DNA from 2 places in the Bacillus sp. z33 genome. Region 2 is predicted to be linked to the other one. Evidence: riboswitches for the same ligand, from Rfam matches in the RefSeq annotation. Region 2 holds a riboswitch; the other holds the start of a gene.
What was found. A riboswitch is a leader RNA that binds a small molecule or an ion and turns the genes downstream of it on or off. The one in region 2 is predicted to bind glycine.

Region 1: it holds a riboswitch for glycine, as region 2 does, so the genes downstream of both, AC4G3L_RS15315 (amino acid permease) here and gcvT (glycine cleavage system aminomethyltransferase GcvT) in region 2, are expected to answer to the same signal.

Annotation. Positions count from the first base shown of each region.
Region 1 is NZ_JBZFQN010000004.1:140,680-150,137, reverse strand. It holds gene AC4G3L_RS15335 (DHA2 family efflux MFS transporter permease subunit) at 1-581, shown strand, start outside; gene AC4G3L_RS15330 (TRM11 family SAM-dependent methyltransferase) at 632-1,504, opposite strand; gene AC4G3L_RS15325 (carbon starvation CstA family protein) at 1,893-3,710, opposite strand; gene AC4G3L_RS15320 (DMT family transporter) at 4,120-5,031, shown strand; glycine riboswitch at 5,532-5,609, shown strand; gene AC4G3L_RS15315 (amino acid permease) at 5,782-7,131, shown strand; gene adhP (alcohol dehydrogenase AdhP) at 7,593-8,618, opposite strand; gene rbsK (ribokinase) at 9,039-9,458, opposite strand, start outside.
Region 2 is NZ_JBZFQN010000001.1:1,008,277-1,017,734, reverse strand. It holds gene AC4G3L_RS04735 (DEAD/DEAH box helicase) at 1-1,302, opposite strand, end outside; glycine riboswitch at 1,509-1,600, shown strand; glycine riboswitch at 1,603-1,700, shown strand; gene gcvT (glycine cleavage system aminomethyltransferase GcvT) at 1,876-2,994, shown strand; gene gcvPA (aminomethyl-transferring glycine dehydrogenase subunit GcvPA) at 2,991-4,337, shown strand; gene gcvPB (aminomethyl-transferring glycine dehydrogenase subunit GcvPB) at 4,330-5,787, shown strand; gene AC4G3L_RS04715 (GNAT family N-acetyltransferase) at 5,917-6,417, shown strand; gene AC4G3L_RS04710 (methyl-accepting chemotaxis protein) at 6,645-8,333, shown strand; gene AC4G3L_RS04705 (sensor histidine kinase) at 8,379-9,458, shown strand, end outside.

The sequences.
Region 1 (9,458 bases), on a different contig from region 2:
TGATGATCATTTTATCCTCAGCGATTTTATTGCCTATGTACCTAAAGGGCGGACTGTTATTGCCAGCTCTAGCAGCCGGCCTTGTCTTATTGCCCGGTGGAATTGTGAATGGAATCATGTCTCCAATTACGGGTAAATTATTTGATACGTTTGGACCGAAATACTTAGTTATTCCCGGTTTTATCTTAACAACAATAATTACTTACTTATTTACAAATATATCAACCGAAACTACACAATTAACGGTCATCATCATGCACACATGCATGTTTATCGGAGTTGCCATGATTATGATGCCTTCGCAAACAAACGGGTTAAACCAATTGCCAAGACAGTTTTATCCTGATGGAGCTGCCGTCATGAATACCCTTCAGCAAATTGCAGGAGCGATTGGAACTGCCGTTGCTGTCAGCATCATGTCAGCTGGCCAGGCAAGCTATATGGCTACTGCAGATCCTACTAATCCACTTGCTGTCTCTGAAGCTATGACAGCAGGTGTGCAAAACGCCTTTCTATTTGCGTTTATTGCCTCCATTATTGGATTGGTAGTATCCTTCTTCATCAAACGCGTGGATGTTTAAAAGTGAATAAAATAAGAGGATGGCATTTGCCATCCTCTTATTTTATAAATCTAAAAACATAATAAAATCTCTCTCGTAAATCCTGTCTTTTTCGCTTCACATCGGTCCTGTATGCTTAATCCAGCTTCCTTCATCATGCTATCGATCCGTTCCCCTGTCACAACTACTACCCTGTCTGCGATGCGATTTGCATGCTTTAAAATCGATAATTGTTCTTCAGAAGTCGCTGTATGGCATAAATTATAGGGTAAATCAACGATAGCTGCATCATAGTGCTCCGTAATTTCCTCAATTGCACCTATTTTAATATCACAGCTATATCCAAAATGAGCTACATTTTCCCTGGCTCCGATAGCTGGCAAGGGCTTGATATCACGTCCACAAATCGTAATTCCCATTGATAGGGCCTCTACCAATACATTTCCAATGCCACAGCATGGGTCAATCGCTTTGATACCATCTGGATTGGGAATCGCAATATTAACAACTGCCCTTGCCATTCTAGTACTGAGAGCTGTCGAATACTCACGTGGTTTCTTTTGATGATGCAACCAAACCGCTTCATTTTTTTCATAAATCCCTACATACCATTTACCACCGCAAGTAATGATGCCGAGAACAATATCCGGCTTTTCCAAATTAGCTTCAGCCTGGATTTGCAATCCTATTTCACGTTCAATCTCTCTTCGACGAATGAAGCTTACTTTATCTTCTAAATCATTCGTTTTCACAAATATCGTTTTAAATGTCTGATCAGGGAAGGATAACTCGCCTGCCTTCTGATAAATCGTCTCCAAACTGTCCCCTTCAATGAGAATCTCTATTCTTTCCCTGATAAAGGGGCTTCTGCTTGGATTGATTTTTTTTGGACTTTTAAATACGAGATTTTCAGGATTCGAATTAAACAGTGCCCTGAATTCCATTTTACATAGAGGTTCATCCTCTGAACTGCATCCATACGTATAGATATAAATTGGCTTCACCAATCCTATTCCTTATATTCTTTAGAACAATCACTTAAATAGATTAACAGGCTTATTATAAAGTATTTTAATAGGAAACGAAAATATCATACATATAGTAATGCATATACATCACTTGAAGTAATCTTAAAAATGATTATTGAAGTAGATTATGAATCATGAGGTGTAAGTAACCCTTAAGCCATTGGATGTAAAGATCAGCTGTGCTCCTGGTATACAGAAGCATGTAGCATTGCCAGAAATCCCCCACACTTTAATGATTTATTTCTTTTAAAACATATAAAAAAACAGGTAGAGAAAACTATTTGTTCCTCTACCTGTTCTAATTTTACATATGATGATGCAGTTCCTTCTCTGATTGCTTGATCAACTTTGCTTGTGGAATTTTGGATAGATTAATCCATTTAATGATGGAAGCCACCATAATGACGAGACCCAATCCAAGCATGATAATAGATAGAATACCATTTAAGACATTATATCCACCGGCATCTGGATTTAAATATACATTCTTAATCATCCAGTATCCCCCGACATTAACCGTTACATATAGATAGGCCAATGGAATTAAACAAGTTAGCATATACCAGCGTTTCTCTGCGATTTTCAAAACAACGGTGGCTCCTACTATCAATCCTATGGAGGCCATCAATTGGTTGGAAACCCCAAACAGAGCCCAGACGGAACTGATATCTCCAGAGAATAATAGATATCCCCAAATAAAGCAGGCCAGTGCACTAGCAAAAATATTAGCTCCGACAGAATCTGTTCGCTTAAGCGGTTTGATAAAGTCTCCAAAGAAATCCTGGATGAGATAACGGGCAACCCTGGTACCTGAATCAATCGCCGTTAAAATAAATACCGCTTCGAACAGGATTACAAATTGATAGAAGTAGGAAGCCAGGTTTTGGAAGAATGGTACACTGGTAAAGATTTCTGTCATACCGACAGCAAGGGTTACTGCACCACCTGTTCTTCCTTCCAAGTCCATATCTACTGCTTCTTCCAATCTATTTAAATGGACTGTTTCCATTCCTAATGTAGAATAGACTTCAGGAGTAGAATTAATTGCAAAATAATCGCCAGGCTGAAGAGCAACAGCTGCAATTAATGCCATAATGGCTACCAAACATTCTACTAACATTGCACCAAAAGCTATACCTTTGATATCCCTCCAACGGCTAACCATTTTAGGTGTGGTTCCTGACCCAACAAAAGCATGGAATCCCGAGATCGCTCCACAAGCTATCGTAATCGAAATAAACGGCCAAACCGGACCGGCCACAATTGGACCGCCCCCATTTATGAAGTCAGGAATAATGGCCGGGAACTCAACAGAAGGGTTAACAATAAATACGCCAATGATGAGTGCGGCGAAAACGCCAATTTTCATAAATGTACTTAAATAATCACGTGGTGCAAGCAATAGCCAAACAGGAAGAGCTGCGGCGAAAAATGCATAGACTGGTAAAATAATAGCAAGAGTGCTTTTTTCAAGTGTTAAGAAATCGCCCAACCACGTCCCCTGAATTTGAGGTCCAAAGAAAATAGCAGCCATAATTAAGATAAAACCAACTGTCGTAGGAATTTTTAAGTTTCCTGTTTTCTTATGATAGATTCCCACTAACATCGCAATCGGTATTGTAATCCCTACTGCAAATGTCCCCCATGGGTTTCTTTCCAGTGCTCCAAGTACAACCAATGACAAACCTGCCATCGTAATCGTAATAATGAATAGCATGGCCAAGCCCGTACAAAATCCCGCTACAGGTCCAAGTTCTTCTTTTGCTACCTCAGATAATGATTTACCATCCCGGCGCATAGAGGCAAAAAGAACAACTGTATCATGAACAGCTCCTCCGATTACCGCTCCAACAAGTAACCAAATCAATCCAGGTAAATAACCAAACTGAGCTGCCAGAATTGGACCAACCAATGGTCCGGCAGCAGCAATGGCTGCAAAATGATGTCCAAATACAACCCATTTATTGGTCGGCACATAGTCCTGCCCATCCTCAAATTTTTCTGCTGGTGTTGGCGTATCATCAGATAACTTCAAAACTTTGTTTGCCATAAACGTCCCATACAGACGGTAGGCGATTAAAAGGATGCAGATAGAACCAATCACTATAGTAATTGCATTCATTTTACTATTCCCTCCTCTTTTTATGTATCTATTAATTGAGACTAATTCTAACCAATGCCACCCTCCCATGTATTCAATCTTTCCATCCTCTAATAAATCGTCTGCTAACATTTTCATTATATTGTAAAATTTGAGAAAAATAAAAAGAAAGCCCTTTCTTAATGAGGCAAATTCATTGGGTACGATTTTATCTTTAAAAGCCTTGACATGCTTTAGTATGAAATTATATTCTTGACTCTATGACTCTGTTAATGTTCAAGAATACTTAGCACTCCTCTCCCTTTAGCGACATCAGTCAAGTTTCTTTCAGAAAACCAAACCTTTCCTGGTTGTCACTTACTCGGAGTTCTGCAAGCCTATTAAACATCAACAGTTCTAATATAGAAAATCTTCAACAAGGAGAATCATTATGTGGTTTATTTTTTCACTTCTAACAGCATTAGCCTGGGGCGGTGCTGACCTATTTTACAAAAAAGGAACAGATAGCAATGACAAGTACAGCCATATAAAAATTATAATCATGGTTGGTCTTGTAATGGGAATTCATGCAACTGCCTATATGATTATAAAAGATATACAGTTTAATCCAATGGATATGATTAAATATTTGCCTGTATCTGCTTTATACATCCTATCCATGGCATTTGGATATATTGGTTTGCGCTATATTGAATTGTCCATCGCTTCACCGATACAGAATTCATCAGGTGCCGTAACAAGTATTCTGCTTTTCATCTTTTTCACTCATGAGCTGAGTATCCTGGAAGTACTCGGGATTATCATCATCACTCTAGGGATTGTCGGAATTGCCGTTCTGGAAAAAAGAGCAGAAGATGAAGCACGTCTACTGAATTCTGAGCATATCGATAAAAAATATCAAATCGGTTTTTTGGCCATCATCTTCCCGATTTTATATTGTATTATTGATGGGCTTGGTACCTTTGCGGATGCCATCTATCTGGATGAATTAAAATTAATCAGCGAAAATTCAGCGTTATTAGCTTATGAATATACCTTTTTCATCTGCGCAGCTGTATCCTTTATCTATCTGCGTTTTATCAAGAAGGAATCCTTCCATGTATTTAAAGAACGGGATAAAGGTATCGCAGCTATTTTGGAAACGGTTGGGCAATTCTTCTATGTTTTTGCCTTGTCATCAGGAAATGCCATTATCGCGGCACCTTTAATTGCATCTTACAGTATCTTTTCAGTCATCCTGTCACGAATCTTCCTAAAAGAGAAGCTGACAAAAAAACAATACATGATCATCGCATTTGTCATTTTCGGTATTATCCTGCTTGGAATTGCGGATGAATTGTAGATTTAAAAAAGTATGTAATTCCGTTCTTGTACGAGCATATCAAGGACCAAATCTTCATTGATTTGGTCTTTTTGTTATGCCCTCCTTCCCTTAACCATAAAAAGAAAAGTATTCAACCGCTCTTCCTATGAATCTGGTAGTATTCTCTTTTGATTTCAAATCCCTTGTTTTGTATCTAATTAATTCGTTTCATCCTTTGGTAATCCAAAAGTCTCATTCTATTTAATAGACACAATCCATCCCCTTCTTTTTTCCTTATATAAAGCTTTAAATGCAATTTACCTATATTTTATTTTTACATAGTTTTTATTTTGGAATGGCCTTTGAAGTTTACTTTACAACATCCTCTATAATCACGGTTTCATCAGATTAAACAACTACCTGCAATACGTTTGACAACATATTAATTTAGTGATAGCATTTTTGTCATATCATTTTTCTGAAATTTTATTAAAAATTTAATATAGCATGCATTGATCGCTGTGGATAAAACTATAGCGGGAGCAGCTTCTGGAGAGACTGTATATTTACAGCGCCGAAGGATTCACAATCTCAGGCAAAAGGACAGAAAGGTAACGATTTTTGTTATTTTAGCCCTTTTAGAGATTGGAGACTACCAATCTCTTTTTTTATTGTCCAATCATCAATCGTGAGGTGGGACATTGCATCTAAATAAAGAGAAAGTATGACAATTATCTATTTTACTAGGTGCCTGTTTTAGACATCTAAGAATAAACGGGGGCATGCAACTTGGCTAAACAAGAGTTAAAAAGAGACTTGAAAAATCGTCATGTACAACTGATTGCAATAGGGGGTACTATTGGTACCGGCTTATTTTTAGGTTCCGGAAAATCGATACATTTAGCCGGTCCTTCCATTATTTTTTCTTATTTGATTATAGGGATTGCTTTATTTTTTGTGATGAGAGCCTTAGGAGAATTACTTTTATCCAATTCAGGCTATACGTCCTTCATTGATTTTGCTGCTGAATATCTTGGCCCCTGGGCTGGATTTGTAACTGGCTGGACGTATTGGTTCTGCTGGATTATGACGGCCATGGCTGATATTATCGCTGTTGGGTTATATACACAATACTGGTTTGATATCCCGCAATGGGTACCTGCCATCATCTGTTTAGTGATTCTTTTAGGATTAAATCTTTTGACCGTCAAACTCTTTGGTGAGTTAGAATTCTGGTTTGCCATTATAAAGGTCGTCACTATTGTTGCACTTATTATCATAGGAATCGTACTCCTTGTGATTGGTTTTGAAACGGATAGCGGAACTGTTTCTATTTCTAATCTTTGGAATCATGGCGGCATGTTCCCGAATGGAATATCGGGGTTCTTACTATCTCTGCAAATGGTTGTCTTCTCCTTTGTAGGAGTTGAACTTATTGGTGTATCAGCTGCTGAAACAGCTAATCCGCGAAAGAACATTCCATCTGCTATCAACAAAATACCCGTTCGGATCTTGCTGTTTTATGTAGGTGCTTTATTTGTAATTTTATGCATAAACCCTTGGGATCAATTAAGTGCAACAAGCAGTCCATTTGTGGGGGTATTTGCCTTAATCGGTATTCCAATGGCAGCGGGTATCATTAACTTTGTTGTCTTAACTTCTGCAGCCTCTGCTTCAAACAGCGGACTATTCTCAACCAGCCGTATTCTTTACAATTTAAGCAATAACAAAGAAGCGCCTGAAAATTTTTCTAAATTAAATAAACATCATGTACCTAGTCATGCATTATTTACTTCTACAATTGTAGTTTCAATAGGTGCACTGCTTAGTAAGCTGATACCAGAGCAGGCTTTTACAATCGTTACAACAATCAGCGCTATCTGTTTTATTTGGGTATGGAGCATTATTTTGATTTCCCATATTAGATATGTCAAAACAAGGCCTGATTTAAGAGCTTCAACTACATTTAAAGCTCCATTAACACCAGTTATAAATTACGTGATACTGGGTATGTTTGCTTTCATATTAATCGTGATGCTCTTTGCTGCAGAAACACGTTTATCCATGTTGTTGACACCATTATGGTTTATCTTATTGATTGCTTTATATAACTTTCAGAAAAAGAAGAGATCAAGATAATAGCTCATTAATAATAATGCACTCTAATTGTTAAGTATGATCAAACAATTAGAGTGCATTTTTTATCATATACACTGTATGAACGACCAGCAGTCAGTGACTTAATGAAAATTGAGCCCGGCACGATACCAAACTCAGTTAAAATAGTTTAAAGATCTATTTCCTTTATTTATCATTCTCTAGTTGCTCCTTATTCTGCGGTATAATCGCTGTGAAAGGATCGAGATCCACTGTATCTAAAAATAAATTAAAATTAAATTCCAGAATGGCATGATTTTTTGATCGATATCCCCTTCATATACAACTTTTTCACTTAAAATCAAACCAGGATGTTAAATACGTTTTCTATGTACTAAGCCCTCTTAAATCCAATAAAAAGTATAAAAAAAGCAGCCTTACATCCGAATGAATGGAATGTAAGGCTGCCAAAATTTTATTGTATAAAAGGATATTGATTGGAATTATTCGTGTTTGTGCATATCGATGACCATACGGCCTTGGATCTTACCTGCTTCCATTTCTTCAAAAATATCATTTACTTCATGCAGGCATCTTGTTTCTACGATTGGCACTACTTTGCCCTCTGCTCCAAATTGGAAAGCTTCTTCTAAATCTTTACGTGTACCTACTAAGGATCCAACGATTTGAATACCATCCAATACGGTTTTCACAATAGCCAAATCCATTGTTTCAGGAGGTAATCCTACTGCAACAACTTTAGCAGTGGCACGTACAGAGTTTACAGCTTGGTTAAAAGCAACTTTGGAAACAGCTGTTACGACAGCAGCATGAGCTCCGCCAACTTTTTCTTGGATCCACTCACCTGCATCACCATCAGTTAATGGGTTACATACAAGGTCTGCTCCCACTTCTTTAGATAATGCCAATTTATCATCATTAATATCCACCGCAATTACTTTTGCATTGAATACATTTTTTGCATATTGGATAGCAAGGTTACCTAAGCCACCACAGCCATAGATAGCAATCCATTGACCTGGTTTAATATCAGAAACTTTGATCGCTTTGTAGCAAGTTACACCTGCGCAAGTAATACTGCTTGCTTGTGCCGGATCTAACCCTTCAGGTACTTTAACCGCATAGTCCGCATCGACGATACATTGTTCAGCCATCGCTCCATCAACTGTGAAGCCAGCATTTTGTACGCTGCGGCAGAAAGTTTCATTTCCTGTCACACAGTATTCGCAAGTTCCGCATCCTTTATAGAACCAGGCAATGCTGACACGATCTCCTACTTTTAAACTTGTCACATCGTCTGCAATTTCTTTTACAATACCGATTCCTTCATGCCCAGGAATTCTTCCCGGAACTTCACCAAAATCACCTTTTGCTACATGCAAATCTGTATGACATACTCCGCAATATTCTACATCAACTAAAGCTTGACCGGGTTGTAATTTAGGTAATTCCTTTTCAACAATTTCCACTTTACCAGGATTCTTTGCACTCACTACAGCTGCTTTCATTCCAATCATTCCTCCGTATGTATATTAGATTGCTCAATGTTTCACATACTTATTGTAATTGTGTTTATTCGCAAAAGCAATACATATTTAATAATTTTATATAATCAGATTATTATATAAATACATTTCGAACTATCAGATAAAGTTAGAAAATATGAAATATGAGTATCACAAGTTCTGAACTTAAATAAACAAACTCAAGAAGTTAGACTTTTAGCTCTAACTTCCTGAGTTTCATAATCAGAGTTCCGGTTTTATCGGTCCTTTTTAAAATAATCGTATATTTCTAATTTGATTTTTTTAAGTTAAATAATAGCTCTCCAATTTTATGCTTTTAAATAGCTTACTCTATGACTAGCGATAAGAATGACCTCTGCACAATCGGCTCGCAGCCATATGAACTTACAGTTAGAATCCTGCTTATGATTCCTTCCTTTTACTCAAAAACAGATTAACTTCATCAATACTTGGATAAGAGTTCTGAGTACCGCGTTTTGTGACACTTAATGCTGCAAAGGCGGTGGCCATATTAATCGCTTGAACAACATTGCCATTCTGTTCATAATAGTGGGCAAAACAGCCGATAAACGCGTCTCCAGCTCCCGTAGTGTCAATTGCATCAACCCTATATGAATCCACAATATGTGCCCCATTATCGGTGACCCACATCACACCACGGCTCCCCATCGTTACAATGACGTTTTTAACCCCTTCCTCTACCAGGCTGGCTGCAGCAGCTTCTATTTGTTCAATCGTTGAAACAGGCAGACCTGTTAAAATCTCGAGTTCACTTTCATTCGGAACGAAAAAGTCACATTTACATACATAGCTATAGTCCAA
Region 2 (9,458 bases):
TTCTCCACCTGCTTCTGTAGCAATTAAGACTTGTGCTTGTTTTTCAAATAGTTCTTTCATCCAGTCTTTCTTACTGCGTTTAAACCCACCACGGAATGGAACAGAAGTGATTCCATTTTGCTTAAGAAACCACTGTAAATATAATTGAGTGGCTCTATACTCGGTGAAAATAATGACCTTATCTTTAATGGAATGAATCAATTCAAGTGCTTTTTTTGCTTTTGAATTGCAATCAACCAATTCAACCTGGTTAATCAGGTTATGTATCGCTTGCTTATAACTTGGTCCGGCATCTGGATTTCGATCCAGCATATTTTTCAGCGTAAAATAGACTGCTTCTCTGCTGCTGCATGCTTCTCGTTGCAGGGTTAAGGTAGAAAATGTACTTCCTATTCCATCAGGTAATTCTTTTCTAAATGAAGAAACACCGTCATAAAGAGCTTGTTCTTTTTCAGTGAACTCAATAAATATCGTCTCCACTTTTCTGCTGGTCCATTCAATTCCGGTGTCCTGGCGTTTATTTCGAATCATGACCATATTCACTAATTCTTTTAAATAGGCATCATCTTTTAATGAACGCTTTTTAGCAGAAAAACGTTCGTTAAATTTGGCATAGCTCCCCAGATGACCCGGTTTAAGCAATGAAATAAGATAAAAAATTTCTTCAAGCTTGTTTTGAATAGGAGTCGCCGTTAACAGTAAGCAGAATTTTTTCTGGATTTTTTGTACAAATTCATAGTTTTTGGTTTTATTGTTTTTTAATTTATGAGCTTCATCAATGATGACAATATCATAGGTTTGTTCCAAAATGGCTGAACGATGCGGTTCCCGTTTCGCGGTATCAATTGATGTAATGATACATTCTGAATCCCATCCATATCCTTTTCTATATATGACTGCCGGAATATGGAACTTCTGATTCAGCTCTTTTGCCCATTGGGAAACAAGGGAAGCTGGAACAAGAATCAGGATTTTGCTTACTAACCCGCGAATCATATATTCCTTTAATATAAGTCCAGCCTCGATCGTTTTACCAAGCCCAACTTCATCAGCCAGTATGGCTTTGCCATTCATCCTTTCAATGACTTCTGTAGCTGCTTCTGTTTGATGGGATAGAGGCGTAAATCCAGATAAATGCTTTGGGCTGAGGAGACCATTGAATTCTGGAATTAGATTATGCTTTTCAGCTTCCAATCCGAGTTTGAAAAGAGAATAGTTGCACCATGGACCGTCCCCGTTAATTTTTTCTTCAAGCTCCTTTTCCCACTCTTCATCGAAATAGATCTTTGGTGTTAAACTCAATGCAACCCCCAACTTTCTTGATTTAAGCTTTTTGATAAAATGTATGGTCAAATAAAAAATCTAGTTTCCTATCATTCGTTCCTGTAAGGAAATGGTTGCCACCTGATTATTGAAGATGGTAGGATATAAATGTATAGATTATTTTGAAAATGGTTTACCTCTTGCTTTTTGTTTAGTATGACCAAATTACATAAGAATATGAGCGAATGAAGGCAAGGGGAGAGACCGTGTAATAGCGGCACCGAAGGAGCAAATGGAATTCCATGAATCTCTCAGGTAAACAGACGCTTGCTGGACGCATCTCTGGAGAGCGCTTTCTTATTTGCAAAGCCACCCAAGAGGAAACGCCAACGCACACACAAATGCCGGCGGTAAACTTTCAGGTATCAGGACAGAGACTTCCCATATAAGGGAGGTTTCTGTCCTTTTTCATATGTTTGTCTACTAGTTATCAATACATTCAAATCTGAGTAGCTGAGAGAAGTTGTGCTCTAAAGTAAGAACATATAAACAGTATCATTAAATAAAGATGCAAGAGGATCTATATAATACAAACTTTTTAGGAGGATAAGGATGGGAGAATTAAAGCAGACTCCGCTTATCAGTGTGTACAAAGAATATGGTGGAAAAACAATTGATTTTGGCGGCTGGGAATTGCCTGTTCAATTTTCGGGCATTAAACAGGAGCATGAAGCAGTGCGTACAAAAGCAGGCCTCTTTGACGTATCACATATGGGGGAATTCACTGTTAGGGGAACTGGTTCTTTACCATTTCTGCAGCAGATGATGACAAATGATGTAAGTAAGCTAAAACCAGGGCGTGCGCAGTATACGGCTATGTGTTATGAAGATGGCGGAACAGTGGATGACTTAATTATTTATAAAAAAGATGAAGACGATTATTTATTAGTAGTGAATGCTTCTAATATAGATAAGGATTTTGAATGGCTGCAAAAATATGCTGGTGAAGATGTGGACCTGAGAAATATATCTGAAGAAATGGGGCAATTGGCCTTGCAAGGGCCGCTTGCTGCAGATATTTTACAGGGGCTTACAAAGGATGTTGACCTGGACAGTATCGGATTCTTTTCTTTTCGCGAAGATGTCATGATTAATGATATCCGTGTACTTGTTTCCAGAACAGGCTACACAGGTGAGGATGGTTTTGAATTATATTGTAAGAGCGATGATGTGGTCAATTTATGGAAAAACCTTTTAGCTTTTGGCACGGATAGGGGTCTAATTCCCTGTGGTCTCGGGGCAAGAGATACGCTTCGCTTTGAAGCGAAATTGCCTTTATATGGCCAAGAACTTTCTCCGTCAATTACACCAATTGAAGCAGGGATAGGTTTCGCTGTCAAAACGGATAAAGAACATTTTATTGGGTTGGAAGTATTAAAAGAACAGAAGGAAAATGGCGCGTCTCGGAAGCTTGTTGGCATTGAAATGATTAATCGCGGCATTCCCAGACATGGATATCCGGTTTTTGATAAAGATGAACTAATAGGTGAAGTGACTACGGGAACGCAATCTCCTACATTAAAGAAAAATATTGGCCTTATTTTGATCAAAGCTGAATTTGCAGTCCTTGATGAGGAAGTAGAGATAGAAATCAGAGGAAAAAGAGTGAAGGCGCAAATCGTCAATACCCCATTTTATAAACGTACTCAGGCAGGAGGAGTAAAAAAATGAAGCATCGTTACTTACCAATGACAGCCCAGGATGAGAATGAGATGTTAGACGCGATTGGTGTAGAATCAATTGATGATTTATTTTCTGATATCCCTGAAAAAGTAAGATTTAAAGGTGAATATAAGATAAAAAAGGCAAAGTCCGAAACATCTTTACTGAAGGAATTAACAGAGCTTGCTGAGAAAAATGCCAATCTTAAAACGAACAGTTCTTTTCTTGGTGCTGGAGTATATGACCATTACACGCCTATCATCGTTGATCATGTCATATCAAGATCAGAATTTTATACCGCTTATACACCGTATCAACCAGAGATTTCCCAGGGGGAATTGCAGGCTATTTTTGAATTTCAAACAATGATTTGTGAACTGACTGGAATGGATGTGGCGAACTCTTCCATGTATGATGGCGGTACTGCGTTGGCTGAAGCGGCTATGCTGTCAGCAGGCCATACACGCCGAAAGAAATTGCTCGTTTCAGAAGCGGTACATCCGGAATCACGAGCAGTGTTATCCACTTATGCAAAGGGCCAATATCTTGAACTTGAAGTTGTCCCTTGTAAAGATGGAATTACGGATACAGAACAGTTGGCGAGAATGATGACGGATGATACCGCTGGTTTTATCACACAATATCCAAATTTTTTCGGCCGAATTGAAAATTTATCTGAAATCGAAAATATTGTTCATGAGCACAAGGGAATGTTCATCGTTTCTAGTAATCCACTATCCCTTGGTGTCCTGAAACCACCCGGTGAATTCGGTGCAGATATTGTCGTAGGAGATGCTCAGCCATTCGGAATACCTGCTGCATTTGGCGGCCCGCATTGTGGATATTTTGCCGTCACGACCAAGCTAATGAGAAAGGTACCAGGACGTTTGGTAGGTCAAACACTCGATGAGGAAGGCAAGAGAGGGTTTGTACTAACCTTGCAGGCAAGGGAACAACATATTCGTCGAGACAAAGCAACCTCAAATATTTGCTCTAACCAAGCGTTAAATGCACTTGCGGCTTCTGTTGCAATGACAGCCTTAGGGAAGAGAGGTGTTCAGGAAATGGCGCTTCAAAATCTTCAAAAAGCACATTATGCAAAGGAACAATTGAAAGCAAAGGGACTTGATATAGCCTTTGAAGGACCATCATTTAATGAATTTGTCGTTATATTAAATGGTTCCGTGGCTTTAGCTAATAAAAAGCTCCTTGAGCAAGGGATTATTGGCGGGTATGACCTGGCCAGGGATTATCCTGCACTAACCAATCATATGCTTGTGGCTGTCACAGAAATGCGTACGAAAGAAGAGATTGATAGATTTGTTAGGGAATTGGGGGATTTTCATGAATAAGCACGATCAACCATTAATATTTGAACAGACAAAACAGGGTCGCATCGGCTATTCTTTACCTGAAATGGATGTTCCGAATGTAGCATTGACAGACCTTTTGCCTGGGGACTTTATTCGCACAGAGGAACCAAAGCTTCCAGAAGTATCGGAGTTGGATATTATGCGCCATTATACCGCACTTTCGAGAAGAAACCATGGTGTCGATTCCGGTTTTTATCCGCTTGGTTCCTGTACAATGAAGTACAATCCGAAAATAAATGAAAATGTTGCCAGGCTAAATGGATTTGCTCATGTTCATCCGCTCCAAGAAGAGGAAACAGTGCAGGGATCCTTAGAGTTAATGTTCGATTTGCAGCAAAGTTTGAAGGAAATTACAGGTATGGATGAAGTCACTCTGCAACCGGCAGCTGGTGCGCATGGAGAGTGGACGGGATTAATGCTCATTCGTGCTTACCATGAAGCCAAGGGGGATTTCAATCGTGTAAAAGTAATTGTTCCCGATTCTGCACATGGCACAAATCCTGCATCGGCAACAGTAGCAGGATTACAAACCATTACGGTGAAATCCGGTCCGGATGGATTGGTGGATCTGGAAGATTTGAAGAGGGTAGTAGGTCAGGATACAGCAGCCTTAATGCTTACAAATCCGAACACATTGGGACTTTTTGAAGAGCAAATAGTTGAAATGGCTGAAATTATTCATGGTGCCGGTGGTAAACTATATTATGATGGTGCCAATTTGAATGCTGTATTGTCAAAAGCTCGGCCGGGTGATATGGGCTTTGACGTTGTTCATCTTAATTTGCATAAGACATTTACTGGACCGCATGGCGGTGGCGGACCGGGGTCAGGACCAGTTGGAGTGAAAAAAGAGTTGATTCCGTTTTTACCTAAACCACTTATCGTAAAAGAAGAGAATGGTTACCGACTTGATTATAATCGCCCGCAATCAATCGGCAGGGTAAAACCGTACTATGGTAACTTTGGAATCAATGTCCGTGCCTATACGTATATTCGTTCAATGGGACCAGACGGATTAAAGGCTGTAACAGAGTATGCCGTTTTAAATGCCAACTATATGATGCGAAGATTGGCAGAGTACTATGATCTTCCATATGATAAGCACTGTAAGCATGAATTTGTAATCAGTGGTAAACGTCAGAAGAAGCTGGGTGTTCGAGCCCTTGATATTGCAAAGAGATTATTGGATTTTGGCTACCATCCACCTACCATCTATTTTCCTCTGAATGTGGAAGAATGCATGATGATCGAACCGACTGAAACAGAATCAAAAGAGACATTGGATGGCTTTATTGATGCCATGATCCAAATTGCCAAGGAAGCAGAGGAAAATCCAGAAATTGTCCAGGAAGCACCACATACTACTGTAATCAGTCGCTTAGACGAAGCATTGGCTGCACGTAAGCCTGTATTGAAATATCAAAATTGATAGAACATATTATGGAAGCAGCTATCATGAGATTGGGTAGCTGCTTTTTTGAAAAGAAGGAAAATTTGGTCAGGAATTGGAGGGTTTATAATCGAAAATATAAATTTGAGCCTTTCAACTGAAAGGCTAATGCTAAGAGAACTGATGATCAGTGATTGGGAAGATGTACATAAATACGCTTCGCATGATATCGTTTGCAGATACCAGCCCTGGGGACCGAATACGGAAGAGGAATCAAGAGATTTCGTGAGCCAAGTTATTGAAGATTCAATAAAGGTACCAAGAACAAGATTTGTTTTTGCGATTATATATAAAGAAAAGATGATTGGAGCCGGAGAGTTTAATAGTAGAGATTTTACTAATAAAGCGGGCGAAATCGGCTATATTGTTCATCCGGATTATTGGAGAAAAGGAATTGCTACCGAAGTCGCTACTCTGCTAATTAACTTTGGATTCACAGAACTGAAAATGCATCGAATATTTGCAACCTGCGACCCAAGAAACATAGCTTCATCAAAAGTGTTGGAGAAAGTTGGAATGAGCAGGGAAGGGCAAATTCGCGATGATTTGTTATTGAGAGATGGCTGGCGCGATTCACTGCTTTATAGTGTGTTGGAGCACGAGCGGTAAAAGTTTAAAGAAAAAGAGGCTTCTGGCTTCTGTTAAAACTAAAGACCATCTAAAAGAGTTAGAAGCATTTATCATACTCATTCTTTATCGATGATATATAAGGAACATAGCATTCTATAGGTATATAAGTGTATACTAATCATATATAATAAAATTTCAGAATATTTGTATAATTTCGATCCAGTCAATTTGCTGTGTATATAAAAGGATGCTGAAGGAGGGATAAAATGAAGGTGCTAACAAAATTAGTGCCCGAATCTCTTAGGGCGAAACTTGTTTTGTTTTTTATGACCATCCTTCTTTGGCTTGCTTTCTCTAATAGTATACTAATCTATTTATTTGTTAGCTATGTTCAGGAATACAATATGACTATGGAGACGATTACTTTAACAAATTCAATCAATGGTGGACTCATCCAAGAGCTGGACGGTGAAATTATTGATATCCTTTATGGAAAAGTTAGTTTTAATTCAGGTTCACAATACGAGCTTCTTGCCGATATGAACAAAAACCTGGATCAAATTGAAACAGCGGACAAGGAAGGGATATTTAGTGAAAAAATATTGGATGTTCGTGAGACTCTGACTACTACAAAAGAATATGTCGATAAACTGGGCGAAGATATTAAATATAATCAACCAGCTGAGGCGCGATATATAACCTACGAATATATTACAATTGCATCTGGTCTTGTTGCCGATCAAGTACGGATGTTGTTACAAGAGACACTGAACTACAGCGAGCAATCAAAAAAAGAAATTAAGGAACATATAAAGAGGGATGTTACCATTTTTGGAGTTGTTTTTATCTTTGTAATCTTTTTTTCTTATTTATTTGCCTGGTACATATCTGGAAATATAGTGAAACCTATTCATCTTTTACGAAATACTACCAATGAAATTGCAAAAGGAAACTTTCAAATTGGGAATATAGAAATCAATGCCAAGGGTGAAATAGGTGATATATATCGTTTTTCTAATCAAATCATTCATAATTTAAAAGAAATCATCTTCAATGTTAGAGAAACAGTTGATTCTGTTTCACTGTCCTCACAGGATCTTCTAAAAAGGATTCACCTAAATCGGGCTGCTGCCAAAAAGGTGGCAAATGAAATTCAGTCAGTATCGGGTGCCCTTCATAAACAAAAAAATATGGTTAAACAAACTGCTTTTTATCTAAAGGATATTGTAGCTCAGATTCATTCCATTGTTTATGAGGGTGAAATTGTGCATTCCCTTGCCAATGAATCATTGGATTTTATCAACAAAGGAACCCTTGAAATTTCTATGATTAAAGATTTAATGAATAAAACATTTTCATTAGTGGAAGAAGCAGTAAACGAAGTCCAATCATTATCAAATGCATGTGCCAAAATGGACAGCAATAATAGGACCATACATCAGCTCATCAATCAAACAGATGAAATTATACATCAATTTACTTCAAGTCGAGAATACGATACAGGAACTGATTTAAGTAAGCTAACCCACCACATGAACTCCCTCCTGCAAACCATGCATTTATTTTATAAACAAACAGAAGAAGAATATATATTTGTAAACTATAAAATGAAAACCATTTCAAATCAAATGATGACAATTAAAAATAAAATGGACGATGACTATCAGATCCTGAAGGTTCAAAAATTACTTAATTCCATAAATGCCAATGCATTTGATGTTCAAGTAAAATATTCATCTTTGGTTGAAAATATGCGGGATCTAGCCAGCCGAATGGACACCTCTAAAAAAAGCCTTAATGAAATCGAGCTTTTCTCCGAAAGAATTAATTCGAATATCATGAACGTTGCAACAATGGAACAGTTAATTTCATTGGAGGATGTATCGGAATCGAGTATAAAGCTAGTAGAACAGTTTAAAACACTGGAAAAAATGATTGAAAAGTTTAAAGTGTAACCAGCTATCAAAACTAAATGAAACCCGAAAATGGGTGGTGTCCGTATGAAAGCAAGAAAAAGATTTAATTCAAGTTTTCAGTTTAAATTGCTAGTAGTTTACCTTGTCTTTACAGTAGTAACATTGTTATTTGCAGCTAGCATTATCTATATCGCAACATATAACATGGCTTATAAGAAATCACAAGCTATAGCTTCGCTCCAAGCAAAACAAATCACTGACGATATTGACCGCTTGATTAATGATTTAGACAAGTTTTCTGATCTAAGAGATATGCCCAGTGTCATGACGTTTTTACAAAGTGAGGATGGCTATGAAAAAGAGGCAAACGACATTCTTAATAGATATACATTTTTTCGCGAAACACATCCTTTAGGAACGAGTATTCTAGACTTCAGTATTTACGGTATGGATGGTAAAGTCTTAAATGAATTTAGGGGAATTTATAAATTAAAATCTCCTCCTATTGAAAATTGGTCATTTACGTCAAAAAACAATCATTTCATTTCACCTGTTGTTGAAAATGGGTTCCCAGCTATTTTATTCATTGAGCCCATTCATGATCCGATATCAAACACCGTAAGAGGCTATTTGAAAATAGTTATGGATGCATCTCCCATTCTGACCATTCTTTCAAGAGAGGTGGCCGAGGGGTATGGATCCTTTCATATCGAATCAAGTAAAAGCAATGAAATGCTATTGCCACTTAAATTATTAGCGGAAAAGCCGACAACAATAGATTGGAATAATCATGGAAACGAGAATTCAGGCACTATTCTAAAGAAGGATTCTTTCATCGTCTATGAAACTTCAAAATACAATAACGATTGGAAAGTCGTAGGTGTGGCCCCCGCAAATAAAATTCTTGAAGATGCATATTACAGTAGGAATTTCACTATTGCAGGCTTAATTTTGGTTCATATTTTATCATTCATCCTTTACTTCTTCTACATAAATAAGAGAATTACACCTATTCGTATATTAAAGGAAAAGATGCAACAAGCTTCAGAAGGTAATGTGAATGTTCATATATCGGATACCAAAGGTAACCCGGATGAAATCTCGCAACTCATCGAAGATTCCAATAAATTGATTGGCCGAATCAAAATACTTTCGAATGAAAGG